Regions from separate parts of the Serratia sp. 121840015-1 genome, predicted to be linked through region 3. Evidence: predicted binding sites of a transcription regulator. Region 3 holds the regulator's gene; each other region holds the start of a gene.
The links. Region 3 encodes PhoB, which activates phosphate uptake and scavenging genes when phosphate is short. Its sites were predicted from a motif close to CTGTCATAAAACTGNCNNAT; they were not measured.
Positions count from the first base shown of each region.

Region 1: phoA (alkaline phosphatase) is a predicted target of PhoB. The motif match lies at 2,359-2,378, and genes of this name have one in related genera.
Region 2: ugpB (sn-glycerol-3-phosphate ABC transporter substrate-binding protein UgpB) is a predicted target of PhoB. The motif match lies at 1,769-1,788, and genes of this name have one in related genera.

Region 1 covers NZ_JBSEYF010000001.1:2,485,961-2,490,035, reverse strand. Annotated here, with positions in the region: gene ACUXAC_RS12060 (malate:quinone oxidoreductase) at 1-397, opposite strand, end outside; gene phoA (alkaline phosphatase) at 859-2,286, opposite strand; gene ACUXAC_RS12050 (glutathione S-transferase N-terminal domain-containing protein) at 2,417-3,124, opposite strand; gene ACUXAC_RS12045 (ArsR/SmtB family transcription factor) at 3,199-3,882, opposite strand; gene ACUXAC_RS12040 (cytochrome P450) at 3,963-4,075, shown strand, end outside.
Region 2 covers NZ_JBSEYF010000006.1:251,445-255,519, reverse strand. Annotated here, with positions in the region: gene ugpA (sn-glycerol-3-phosphate ABC transporter permease UgpA) at 1-152, opposite strand, end outside; gene ugpB (sn-glycerol-3-phosphate ABC transporter substrate-binding protein UgpB) at 231-1,550, opposite strand; gene ACUXAC_RS22815 (aminotransferase-like domain-containing protein) at 1,863-3,050, opposite strand; gene livF (high-affinity branched-chain amino acid ABC transporter ATP-binding protein LivF) at 3,095-3,796, opposite strand; gene livG (high-affinity branched-chain amino acid ABC transporter ATP-binding protein LivG) at 3,798-4,075, opposite strand, start outside.
Region 3 covers NZ_JBSEYF010000003.1:118,515-122,589, forward strand. Annotated here, with positions in the region: gene sbcC (exonuclease subunit SbcC) at 1-641, opposite strand, end outside; gene sbcD (exonuclease subunit SbcD) at 638-1,870, opposite strand; gene phoB (phosphate response regulator transcription factor PhoB) at 2,086-2,775, shown strand; gene phoR (phosphate regulon sensor histidine kinase PhoR) at 2,800-4,075, shown strand, end outside.

The DNA of each region.
Region 1 (4,075 bases), on a different contig from region 3:
TAATGAAGGATTTCGGATCTTTCAGGACAGCGTTCTTCACCTGATAAGACCAGAACTGGCGGGAGATTTCGAAAGACTCGTTGACCTTCACCGCCTTGCTGATGTCGATGGTGCCATCGGCTTTTTCCGGCGTGTAGTTCATTTCGCTGAAGGCGGAGTGGCCGGTACCGGCGTTGTTCCAGCCGTTGGAGCTCTCTTCCGCCACGCCGTTCATGCGCTCGTACATGTCGATGGTCCAGGTCGGCTCCAGCTCATGCAGATAGGTACCCAAGGTCGCGCTCATGATGCCGCCGCCGATCAACACCACGTCGACGGTTTTATTCTTCTCTTCAGCCGCTGCCTGCTGCGTAACGCTAAACAGGCTGAGACTGAAAATCAGGACGAGTAATTTTCTCATTGAATTAAATCTCTTGTGTGTAAATTCTACTCATTGCAGGTGAAAGAATTTAGCGGGAGTTACCCTGGAAAATAATGAAGCCGACCGCCCGGCGTGAGCCGATAGGCAGCGATAATGCCTTTTTGTTAATAGGGTTTTTAACGAAAAGTGAACTATTGCAGGCCGTCCGGATGCAAATTGATCGGTTCACGTTACTGGCGGGGTATTATTGTTTGCGAGAATGTTAAAAACTACTTTTGTAACTAAAAAAAATGAATATAAGCAAAAAACGGCCGGTTGCTGTCGCAGGAATAAACAGAGAGGGGAGAAAGGCCGTATAACCGCGTTATTTTTAGGGGTTAATTGTCGCGCAATTAAACGTTATTTCGTTATCACACAATAATTGCGGTTAAATTGCAAATACGCATCGGTAACCAATAATAAATGGCCGCCGTTGCGGGCGGCCAGGATTCACAAGGCGGTTACTTGATGCCCATCGCATCGCGCATGGTGAAGAACAGATCGGTCTGATCGGTCAACCCCACCACATTGGCGGCGTGCGGGCCATAGGCCGCGACGCGCAGCTGGGTGCCGGTGTGCCCCTGCGATTCTTCTTCCGAGTTGCCGTAGCTGAGGGTCATCGGCGCGCCGTCTTTGGTGGTCAAGGTCTGGGTCAGGCCCGGCGCTTTGGCGTCGGCGGCGACGATCTGGCTGGAGTGCGCGTGGTCGGCGGTGACGATCACCAGCGTGTTGCCGTCGGCGCGGGCGAAGGCCAGCGCTTTTTGCACCGCTTCGTCCAGATCGACGGTTTCACCAATCTGCCCGCACGGGTTGGCGGCGTGATCCTGCTTATCGATCGACGCGCCCTCTACCTGCAGGAAGAAACCGTTCGGGTTGTCTTTCAGCAGCGCGATCGCTTTTTCGGTCATCGCCGCCAGCGTTGGCGTGGCCGCGGTGCGCGCCGGGTTGTTTTCGCAGGTTACCGCCGGCTTGTCGAGGTTGCCGTGATAGCTGGCTTTCGGCCCCAGCCAGCGCACCGGCATGTTGCCGTCGGCGAACAGGCCCAGCAGCGGTTTTTGCTGATTGGCCAGGGTAACGGCCTGCAGTTCATCCGCATTGCTCACCCACTGGTAACCCTGCGCTGCCGCCTGGTCCTTCAGAGATTTTCCTTGCCATTCGCCGCTTTTCGCCAGTTGGTTGAAGGATTTCGCGCCGCCGCCCAGCGTGACGTCGGCGCGGGTTTTCAGCAGCTGCTCGGTGATGGAGCCGCGGCCGCCGTTTTCCAGCGCGTTAGCGGCGCATTTGTCGCTGGTTTCCTCCGGGCCGTAGCATTTGCGCGAGGTGACGTGCGACACCAGCGCCGCCGGCGTGGCGTCCTGCAGTTCGGCGGTGGAGACGTTGCCGGTGGCCTTGCCGGCCGCTTTGGCGATCTCCAGCAGCGTTGGTTGGTCTTTGCCGTTCACGTCCACGCCGAGCGCGCCGTTATAGGTTTTTACCCCGGTGGCCCAGGCGGTGGCGGAAGCGGCGGAGTCGGTTACGTAATCCGGTTTGTGGGTTTTCTTGTCCAGCGAGTAGTGGGTGTATTGCCCGGTCAGCGGCAGAGCGTCGATGCCCTTGAAGTAACCGCCTGCGCCTTCGGCGTAGTTACGCGCGGCGGTGATCTCGGAATCCCCCATGCCGTCGCCGATCAGCAGGATCACGTTTTTCACCGTTTTGTCCGACAGCGACGCCTTCAGCGCGGCGGTCTGATCGCCGGCCAGACGACGGGCACCGCCCGGCTCGGTGAGGGTGCCGCGCGCGGCGCGCTCGGTCAGGCCATCGGCATTGGCCGAGGTTTCCGCCGCGATGGCGGAAGAACAGAGCAGGGCGGACAGCACGGCGCCGGCGATCAGGGATACAGCAGGTTGCATGGGGTAAGCTCCTTGTCGTAATACAACAATGTAAATAACATCAAATTGTTACGTAAGGAGAGTAGAGCAGAGGGATGACAATTTTATGACAGCGAAAGACGGGATGGCCCGGCGGCCACCCCGTTTGGCGTCAGGCCGCGCGCGCCGGGATAGACAGCCCGCGCTGCACCGCCGGCCGCGCCAGACCTCGCTCCAGCCACTGCGCGACGCGCGGGAAACTGTCGAACGCCACCAGCTCGCGCGCCTCATAAAAGCCGATCAGGTTACGCACCCAGCCCAGCAGCGAGATATCGGCGATGGTGTAGTCCGCGCCCATGATCCAGTCGCGGCCTTCAAGGCGCGTTTCCAGCACGCCGAGCAGGCGTTTCGATTCGTTCTTGTAGCGCTCCAGCGGCCGTTTGTCTTCATACTCGCGCCCGGCGAATTTGTGAAAGAAACCGAGCTGGCCGAACATTGGGCCGACGGCGGCCATCTGGAAGAACACCCACTGAATGGTTTCATAACGCTGCGCCGGATCCTGCGGCAGGAAACGGCCGCTCTTTTCCGCCAGGTAGAGCAGAATGGCGCCGGATTCGAACAGCGGCAGCGGTCGGCCGCCGGGGCCATCGGGATCGATGATCGCCGGGATCTTGCCGTTCGGGTTCAGCGCCAGAAATTCCGGCGTCCAGGTTTCGTTGTTGCCGATGTCGATCAGGTGCGCTTCATAAGGCAGGCCGATCTCTTCCAGCATGATGGACACTTTGACGCCGTTCGGCGTCGGCAGGGAATAGAGCTGCAGCCGTTCCGGGTGCTGAGTCGGCCAGCGTTTGACGATCGGGAATTGGGTGGAATCGAGCATGGAAACTCCTCGGGTTGGCGGGGTCACTTAAGCGTACCCCTTGAGTATTGCAGTAAAACTACCCCGCCGCCGGGTTACACCGTGAGCTCAAAATGTGCGGCCAGCGCTTTTTTACCGGCGGGGGTCAGCTGCAGCTCGCGGCTGTCGAGCCGGCGGACGATCCAGCCGCGTTGAATAAAGGCGGCCAGCAGCGCGGCGCCCAGTGCGCCACCGAGGTGAGATCGGCGTTCGCTCCAGTCCAGGCAGCCGCAGGCGAAGCGGCGGCGGGTGGGGGCGGGGGAGCAATCGACGCCCAGCCGCGCCAGCGCGGCCTGACCGACGTCGCTTAACCGGTAGTCTTCCTCACCGCTCAGCCAGCTCAGCGCATGCAGCCGATCGTGCAGCTTCACCGCCACCTCGCCCGCCATGTGGTCGTAGCAGGTGCGGGCATATTGCAGCGTGGTGGGCGTGCTGCTTTTCACCGACGGGCGCGGTACGCCCGCCAGCGCCATCAGGCCTTCCAGCGCTTCGGCCACCGGCTGACCGGCCAGCCGGAAATAGCGATAGCGCCCCTGTTTGACGCAGGCGATCAGCCGCTGCTCCAGCAGTTTCGCCAGATGCGCGCTGGCGGTGGACGGGGCGACCTCGACCGCCGCGCTGAGCTCGGTGGCGGTGTAGGCGCGCCCATCCATCAACAGGCACAGCATGCGTGCCCGGGTGCGGTCGGCGATGGCGGCGCTCAACGCCGCTAAACGATCTTCTATGTCGATGTTATGCATACTTCGAGGTTAGGCGAAGTATGACTGCGCGTCCAGCGCTAGCCTGTGGTTATCGCCATCTGGTACCGAGGGAGAAAACCATGTCCGTATGTCCTTATGCCGCCGCGCTCGCCGCCGAGCCGCAGATGCACTATCGCGCCTTGCCGCCCCTGAGCTGGGATAGCGCATGGCAATGTTGGGTGGCCACTACGCC
Region 2 (4,075 bases), on a different contig from region 3:
CTGGACAGGCCGAACGGATCGAGGCTCTGCACCGAATACCACAGCGCCTCGCCGGCGGGCCATAAAAAGAAGACGGCGGTAATCAGCAGCTGCGGCAGCACCAACGCATAGGGCAACCAGCTGCAGCCGAAACCGGGACGGGAAGATGACATAGCAGTTAAACCATTAATCGGGTACGGAAGGATTGGCGTGAAGACGCGAGCCCGATCGGACGGGCCCGCGACGCAGGGTTACTTGGTTGATGCTTCGAAACGGCGCAGCAGCACGTCACCGCGCTGCACGGCGGCGTCCAACGCCTGCTGAGGCGTTTTCTTACCGGTCCACACGCCTTCCAGTTCCTCATCCACCACGCTGCGGATCTGCGGCATGTTGCCCAGGCGCAGGCCCTTGGTGAACGGCAACGGCGGCTTGTTCAGCATCTGGCGAGTGGCGACGTCGGCACCCGGGTTCTTGTCGTAGAAGCCCTGCTGCTTGGTCAGATCGTAAGCCGCGGTGGTGATCGGCAGATAGCCGGTCTTCTGGTGCCATTCGGCGGCGATTTCCGGCTGCGCCAGGTACTGCAGGAACTCGGCCACGCCCTTGTAGGTGGCGGCGTCTTTGCCGTTCATCACCCACAGGCTGGCCCCGCCGATGATGGCGTTCTGCGGCGCGTTTTTCGCGTCAGCGTCGTACGGCATCATGCCGACGCCGTAGTTGAATTTGGCGTAGTGCTTGATGTCCGCCAGCGAACCGGAAGAAGCGGTGGTGATGGCGCAGTCGCCGTTATAAAACTTCTCGGTGGATTCGTCTTTGCGGCCGAAGTAGGTGAAATCGCCCTTCTTGTTCATCGCCTCCAGCAGCTCGATGTGCTTGACCTGCAGCGGCTTGTTGAACTCCAGCTTGGCGTTGGTGCCGCCGAACCCGTTGTTTTCGCTGGCGAACGGCACGCCGTGCCAGGCGCTGAAGTTCTCCAGCTGGATCCAGCCCTGCCAGCCGCTGGCGTAGCCGCACTTCATGCCGGCCTCACGCAGCTTGGCGGTATCCGCCGCCAGCTCCTGCCAGGTTTTCGGCGGCTGGTCCGGGTTCAGGCCGGCCTTCTTGAAGGCGTCTTTGTTGTAGTACAGCACCGGCGTGGAGCTGTTGAACGGCTGAGACAGCAGATGGCCGCTCTTGTTGTCGGTGTAATAGCCGGCTACCGTCGGCACGAACACCGACTCGTCGAAGTTGATGCCGGCCTCTTTAAACACCTCGTAGACCGGTTTGATGGCCTTACTGGCCATCATGGTGGCGGTACCCACCTCGTAAACCTGCAGGATCGCCGGCGCCTTGCCGGAGCGGTAAGCGGCGATACCCGCCGCCAGGCTCTGTTCGTAGTTGCCTTTATAAACCGGCACAATCTTGACGTCGCTGTGCGACTGGTTGAAGCGCTCCGCCAGGGAATCCACTTCCTTACCCAGTTCGCCTTCCATCGAATGCCAGAACGGGATCTCGGTCGCCGCCAGCGCCTGAGTGCTGACCGCCAGGGTCAACGCGACGCACAGCGTGGTTTTGCGAATAGCGTAGGTGAGCATGCCTAACTCCTGAAAAAAGCTGGTGTAAAAGCGCGTGAGCGAAAAGAATCAATTCTTGATGAGGGAGTGCCCCCTATAGCTTTCGAGTTGCAGCTAGGCGGCAACCTGCTGGCACCCTGGAGCTTAGCTAACTAAGTGACAGGGGGGCAGTCGGGCAGCCAACAACGCTGCGGCTCGAAAGATGACGGGGGATAACATGCCATGCGCGGATGACAGAAAAATAACCGTTATATGACAGCCACATGACGGCAAGGTGAAGTGAAGATGGCGGTTTGATGTCGGCGGCGGGCATGGGCTCCGCCGCCGCGAGGATTACAGCGAACGGCGCAGACGCGCCACCGCTTCCTGCATCTGCTGTTCGGTGGCGGTGGCGAACGACAGGCGGAAGGTCGAACGATCCGGGTTGTCGGAGAAGAAGTATTCCCCCGGCACGAACACCACGCCCTGCTGCAGGGTAGCGTTCAGCCATTCGGTGGCGTTGAACGGCTGGCGGAAACGTGCCCACAGGAACATGCCGCCCTTCGGCTTATCGAAGGTGATGTAGTCGCCCAGCTCCTGCTCCACCAAACCGGCCAGGATCTCGCCCTTCTGTTTGTAGGCGGCGCGGATCTTGTCGATCTGCGCCGGCAGGCGGCCCAGGCCGAGGTAGCATTCGACGATGCTCTGCGACAGCGCGCTGGCGTGCAGATCCGCCGCCTGCTTGATGATCGCCACTTTATGCAGCAGGAACGGCGGCAGGATCGCCCAGCCCAACCGCAGGCCCGGCGCCAGGATCTTGGAGAAGGTCGAGGTATAGATGATGTGGTCGGTGTTGCCCAGCACCCGCTGCGACACCTGATGCAGCGTCGGGTGGCGCTCTTCGGTAAAACGCAGCTCGCCGTACGGATCGTCTTCGATGATCAGGAAGTTATGTTCGGCGGCCAGCTTCACCAGCAGTTCGCGGCGCTCGGCGCTCAGAGTGATGCCGCTGGGGTTGCCGAAGTTCGGCACCACGTACACGCCCTTGATGCGCTGGGTTTTCAGCAGCTCGGCCAGCTCTTCCACCACCATGCCGTCGCTGTCGGACGAGACCGACATGATGTTGGCTTCCGCCAGCTCCAACGTTTGCAGCGCCGCCAGGTAGGTCGGGCGCTCCACCACGAACACGTCGCCGGGGTTGACGATGGCGCGCATCACCAAATCCAATGCCTGCTGCGAGCCGGCGGTGACCATCACCTCTTCCGCGCCAGCGGTGACGCCGCGCTCGGCGCACAGCGCGCAAATGCGCTCACGCAGCAGCGGGCTGCCCTCGGTCAGGCCATACTGGAACGCGCTTTTCGGCTGTTCGGTGATCGCCTGCTGGGTGGCGATGCTCAATCCTTCGAAATCGAACAGCGCATCAGAGGGGATGCCGCCCGCCAGCGAAATGACGTGTTCCATCTTGCTGTGTTTAAGCAATTCACGGATGGCCGAACTTTTTACGTTAACGATGCGCTGCGCGAGTAACCCTTCTGTCTTCATTTCTTCTTCTCGTACCTGATTATTTTAATTCGTAGGGGGGCGGATTAACCGCCCAGATACGCCGACCTCACTGCTTCGTTGGCTAACAATGCAGCCCCCGTATCTTCCAACACCACGCGGCCGTTTTCCAGCACATAACCGCGGTCCGCCAATTTCAGCGCCTGATTGGCGTTTTGTTCCACCAGGAAGATGGTCATGCCCTCTTCCCGCAGCTGCTGAATGATGTCGAAAATCTGCTGGATGATGATCGGCGCCAGCCCGAGCGAGGGCTCGTCGAGCAGCAGCAGCTTCGGCTGGCTCATCAGCGCGCGGCCGATGGCCAACATCTGCTGCTCGCCGCCGGACATGGTGCCGGCACGCTGGCTTCGGCGTTCCAGCAGGCGCGGGAACAGAGTGAACACCCGTTCGATGCGCTGTTGATACTGCCGGCGATCGGCGAAGAAGCCGCCCATCGCCAGGTTTTCTTCCACCGTCATGCGCGAGAAGACGCGCCGCCCTTCCGGCACGATCGCCACCGCTTCGCGCATGATGTGCGAGGTTTGCCACTGGGTGATGTCCTGGTTCTGAAAGACGATGCTGCCTTCGCTGGCGCGCGGCTCGCCGCACAGGGTGCCGAGCAGCGTGGTTTTACCGGCGCCGTTGGCGCCGATTAACGTCACGATTTCCCCCTGGCTTATCGTGAGACTAACCTGATGCAGCGCCTGAATTTTGCCGTAATGGGCGGATACCTGATTGAATGACAACATATTATTCTTCGCCCAAATAAGCCCGGATCACGTCCGGGTTGTTGCGGATCTCCGCCGGTGTGCCCTGCGCCAGCGGCGTGCCCTGATTCACCACGTAAATGCGGTCGGAAATGCCCATCACCAGCTTCATGTCGTGCTCGATCAGCAGCACCGATACCTTATGCCGATCGCGCAGCTCGACGATCAGGTGATCCAGCTCGTCGGTCTCTTTCGGGTTGAGGCCGGCGGCCGGTTCATCCAGCATCAGCAGCTCCGGCCGGGTCACCATGCAGCGGGCGA
Region 3 (4,075 bases):
TCGCTCAGCAGCTCGATGCCGCTGGCGCGCTGGTGCAACGCATCCAGGTCGGTTTTGGCCTGCTTGTGGGATTCGAACACCTGTTCGGACAGCCGCCCGTAGATTTCGGTGCCGGTCAGCTCTTCCAACAGCTCGGCGCGATCGTTGGCGTCGGCGTTGAGGAACGCGGCGAACTGCCCCTGAGACAGCATCATCGATTTGGTGAAGCGGCCGAAGTCCAGCCCGGTGATGGCGGCGGTGATCTCCAGCTTATCGCGCACTTTATCCGCCAGGATCTTGCCGTCCTCGCGCCGCGCCAGTTCGACCTTCGGCGCCTGCAGATTGCCGTCCGGCGCGTTTTTGGCGCGGCGCTGGCTCCAGAAGGCGCGATAGCCGACGCCCTTGACCTCGAATTCGACCTCCGCCAGCGATTCGGCGGTGTGGCGGGTCATCAGTTCATTCTGGCTCGGCGTGACGTTGAGACGCGGCGTCTGGTGGTACAGCGCCAGGCAGATGGCGTCCAGCAGGGTGGTTTTGCCCGCGCCGGTCGGGCCGGTAATGGCGAACAGGCCGTTGCTGGCGAACGGCTCGGCGGTGAAGTCAATTTTCCACTCGCCCTGCAGCGAGTTGAGGTTTTTTAACCGCAGGCTGAGGATCTTCATGGGTGGGTCTCCTCAGGATTGTGCTGCACCGCATCGACCACCTGGCGGAACAGTTGATGCATCCGCCGTTGGCGCGCTTCGGGCATGTCGGCCTCCTGCGCCAGGCGCCGTTCGAACACCTCGTTGACGCTCAGCTCGTTCAGCGTTTCCTTGTCCTGCTGCGCGATCGCCTGGCGGCGTTGCTCCTTGCTGCGCCGCAGCAGCACCACTTCCACCGGCAGCTCATCCGCCATCAGCTGGATACGGCGCTGGATATCGCTGAGGTAGTCCTGCGTCGCCACTTCGATATCCAGCCACACCGGCAGCTCGCCGGCATAGTCGGCAAATTGCTGCAGCTGCCGTTCGATCTCGGCCAGATCGCCTTTGATCAGCTGCATGGGCTGGAACTGCGGGATCGTTAACGCTTCTACCTGCTGCAGGGCACCGTCGGTGAAATCCACTAGGAAGACGCTTTTGGCTTTGCCCAGTTCATCGAAGCTGAGCGGAATCGGTGAGCCGCTATAGCGAATATGTTCCGACTTGGCGACGTTCTGCGCGCGGTGAATGTGGCCCAGCGCGATGTAATCGGCAGGGGGGAAGGCCTGCGCCGGGAAGGCGTCCAGGGTGCCGATATAGATGTCGCGCACCGAGTCGGAGGTGGTGACGCCGACGGTGGTCAGGTGGCCGGTGGCGACGATCGGCAGCGGCAGGCCCAGCTGCTCGCGGCGTTCGCAGGCCGCCTGATACAGCGCTTGGTAATGTTCGGCAATGGCTTCCTGCAGCGCCTGCTGTTTCTGCGCGCCGGATTCGCCGGCGCGGCTGGTGAGCAGATCGCGCGGCCGCAGAAAAGGAATGGCGCACAGCACGGCGCCCGGCTGGCCGTCGCGCCGGTTAAGCACCACGATCTGCTGCTCAAGGGAGCCCTGCGCACTCGCGATCACCGTGGTGTTCAGGCAAGAGAGCAGTTCCCGCGATTCGTTCAGCGTCGCTACCGAGTCGTGGTTGCCGCCCAACACCACCAGTTGGCAGCCGGTGCGCTGCAGTTCCACCACGAAGCGGTTGTACAGCTCGCGGGCGTAGCTGGGCGGCGAGCCGGTATCGAATAGGTCCCCGGCGACGATCAGCGCATCCACCTGCTGCTGCTCGATCTGTTCGATCAGCCAGTTCAGAAAAGCCTGGTGCTCGGCGGCGCGGCTTTTGGTGAAAAAGTACTGGCCAAGATGCCAGTCAGAGGTGTGGATCAGGCGCATGACACTCCCGGATGCAAAGGTAATGGCGATGATTATAAAGGCCGCGGCGGCGCCTGTCCCGGCGCAATGGCGACGACTACGGAATGATTTTTCTTTGCACCGGGAAATAATCGCTATGCTTACTGCCTATAACAGCCGCTTTTTTTCATAAAAGTGTCACAAAACTGACGCATAATGGCGCCCGCAAAGTCGCTAACACATTGGCAGGATTGACGATGGCAAGACGCATACTGGTGGTGGAAGACGAAGCGCCGATCCGTGAGATGGTGTGCTTTGTGTTGGAACAGAATGGTTACCAACCGTTGGAAGCCGAGGATTATGACAGCGCCGTGACGCGCCTGTCTGAGCCGTTCCCTGATTTGGTGTTGCTCGACTGGATGTTGCCCGGCGGTTCCGGCATTCAGTTTATCAAACATATGAAGCGCGAAGCGCTGACCCGCGATATTCCGGTCATGATGCTGACCGCGCGCGGCGAAGAGGAAGACCGCGTGCGCGGCCTGGAAGTGGGGGCGGATGATTATATCACCAAGCCGTTCTCGCCCAAGGAGCTGGTGGCGCGCATCAAGGCGGTCATGCGCCGCATTTCACCGATGGCGGTGGAAGAAGTGATTGAAATGCAAGGGCTGAGCCTGGATCCGTCCTCCCACCGCGTGATGGCTAACGATCAGGCGTTGGACATGGGGCCGACCGAGTTCAAGCTGCTGCACTTCTTTATGACCCACCCAGAGCGGGTTTATAGCCGTGAGCAGTTGCTTAATCACGTCTGGGGCACTAACGTTTATGTGGAAGACCGTACCGTTGACGTGCATATCCGTCGGCTCCGCAAGGCGTTAGAAACCAGTGGGCATGATAAAATGGTTCAAACCGTTCGGGGCACCGGCTACCGGTTCTCAACGCGCTACTGATCGCGCCGCGCTGGAGAATATGTCGTGTTAGAACGTCTGTCGTGGAAGAGGCTGGCTCTGGAGCTGGCTCTTTTTTGTCTGCCCGCCTTACTGCTGGGGCTGATTTTCGGTTATCTGCCCTGGTTCCTGCTGGCCTCCGCGCTGGCTGCGCTGGTGTGGAATTTCTACAACCAGCTCAAACTTTCCCATTGGCTGTGGATCGACCGCAGCATGACGCCGCCGCCCGGCCGCTGGAGCTGGGAGCCGCTGTTCTATGGCCTGTATCAGATGCAGCAGCGCAATCGCCGCCGCCGGCGTGAGCTGGCGCTGCTGATCAAGCGCTTTCGCAGCGGGGCCGAATCGCTGCCTGATGCGGTGGTGATGACCACCGTCGAAGGCAATATCTTCTGGTGTAATGGGCTGGCGCAGCATCTGCTCGGCTTTCGCTGGCCGGAAGACAACGGCCAGCACATCCTCAACCTGCTGCGCTATCCGGAATTCAGCCACTACCTGCAACAGCAGGAGTTCTCGCGCCCGCTGACGCTGCAGCTGAACAATGAACACTACGTCGAATTCCGCGTAATGCCTTACTCCGAAGGGCAGCTGCTGATGGTGGCGCGCGACGTCACCCAGATGCGCCAGCTGGAGGGCGCGCGGCGCAACTTCTTCGCCAACGTCAGCCATGAGCTGCGCACGCCGCTGACGGTGCTGCAGGGCTACCTGGAGATGATGGGCGATGAAGAGCAGGACGGCTCGCTGCGCAGCAAGGCACTCAGCACCATGCAAGAGCAGACTCGCCGGATGGACGGGCTGGTCAAGCAGCTGCTGACGCTGTCGCGCATTGAGGCGGCGCCCAATGTCGACATGAACGAGCGGGTAGATATCCCGCTGATGCTGCGGGTGTTGCAGCGCGAGGCGCAGTCGCTGAGCGGTGGCAATCACGAGATCACCTTCCGGGTTAACGAACAGCTCAACGTGTTCGGTAATGAAGACCAGTTGCGCAGCGCGGTGTCTAACCTGGTGTACAACGCGGTCAACCACACGCCGAAGGGCACCCATATCGAAGTGAGCTGGCAGCAGACGGCGCACGGCGCGCAGTTCCAGGTCAGCGATAACGGGCCGGGCATCGCCGCCGAACACCTTCCGCGCCTGACCGAGCGTTTTTACCGCGTCGACAAGGCACGTTCGCGCCAAACCGGCGGCAGCGGGCTGGGGCTGGCGATCGTCAAACACGCGCTCAGCCATCACGACGCGCGGCTGGAGATCCTCAGCGAGCCGGGGATCGGCACGCGCTTTATCTTTACCTTACCCAACCGGTTGA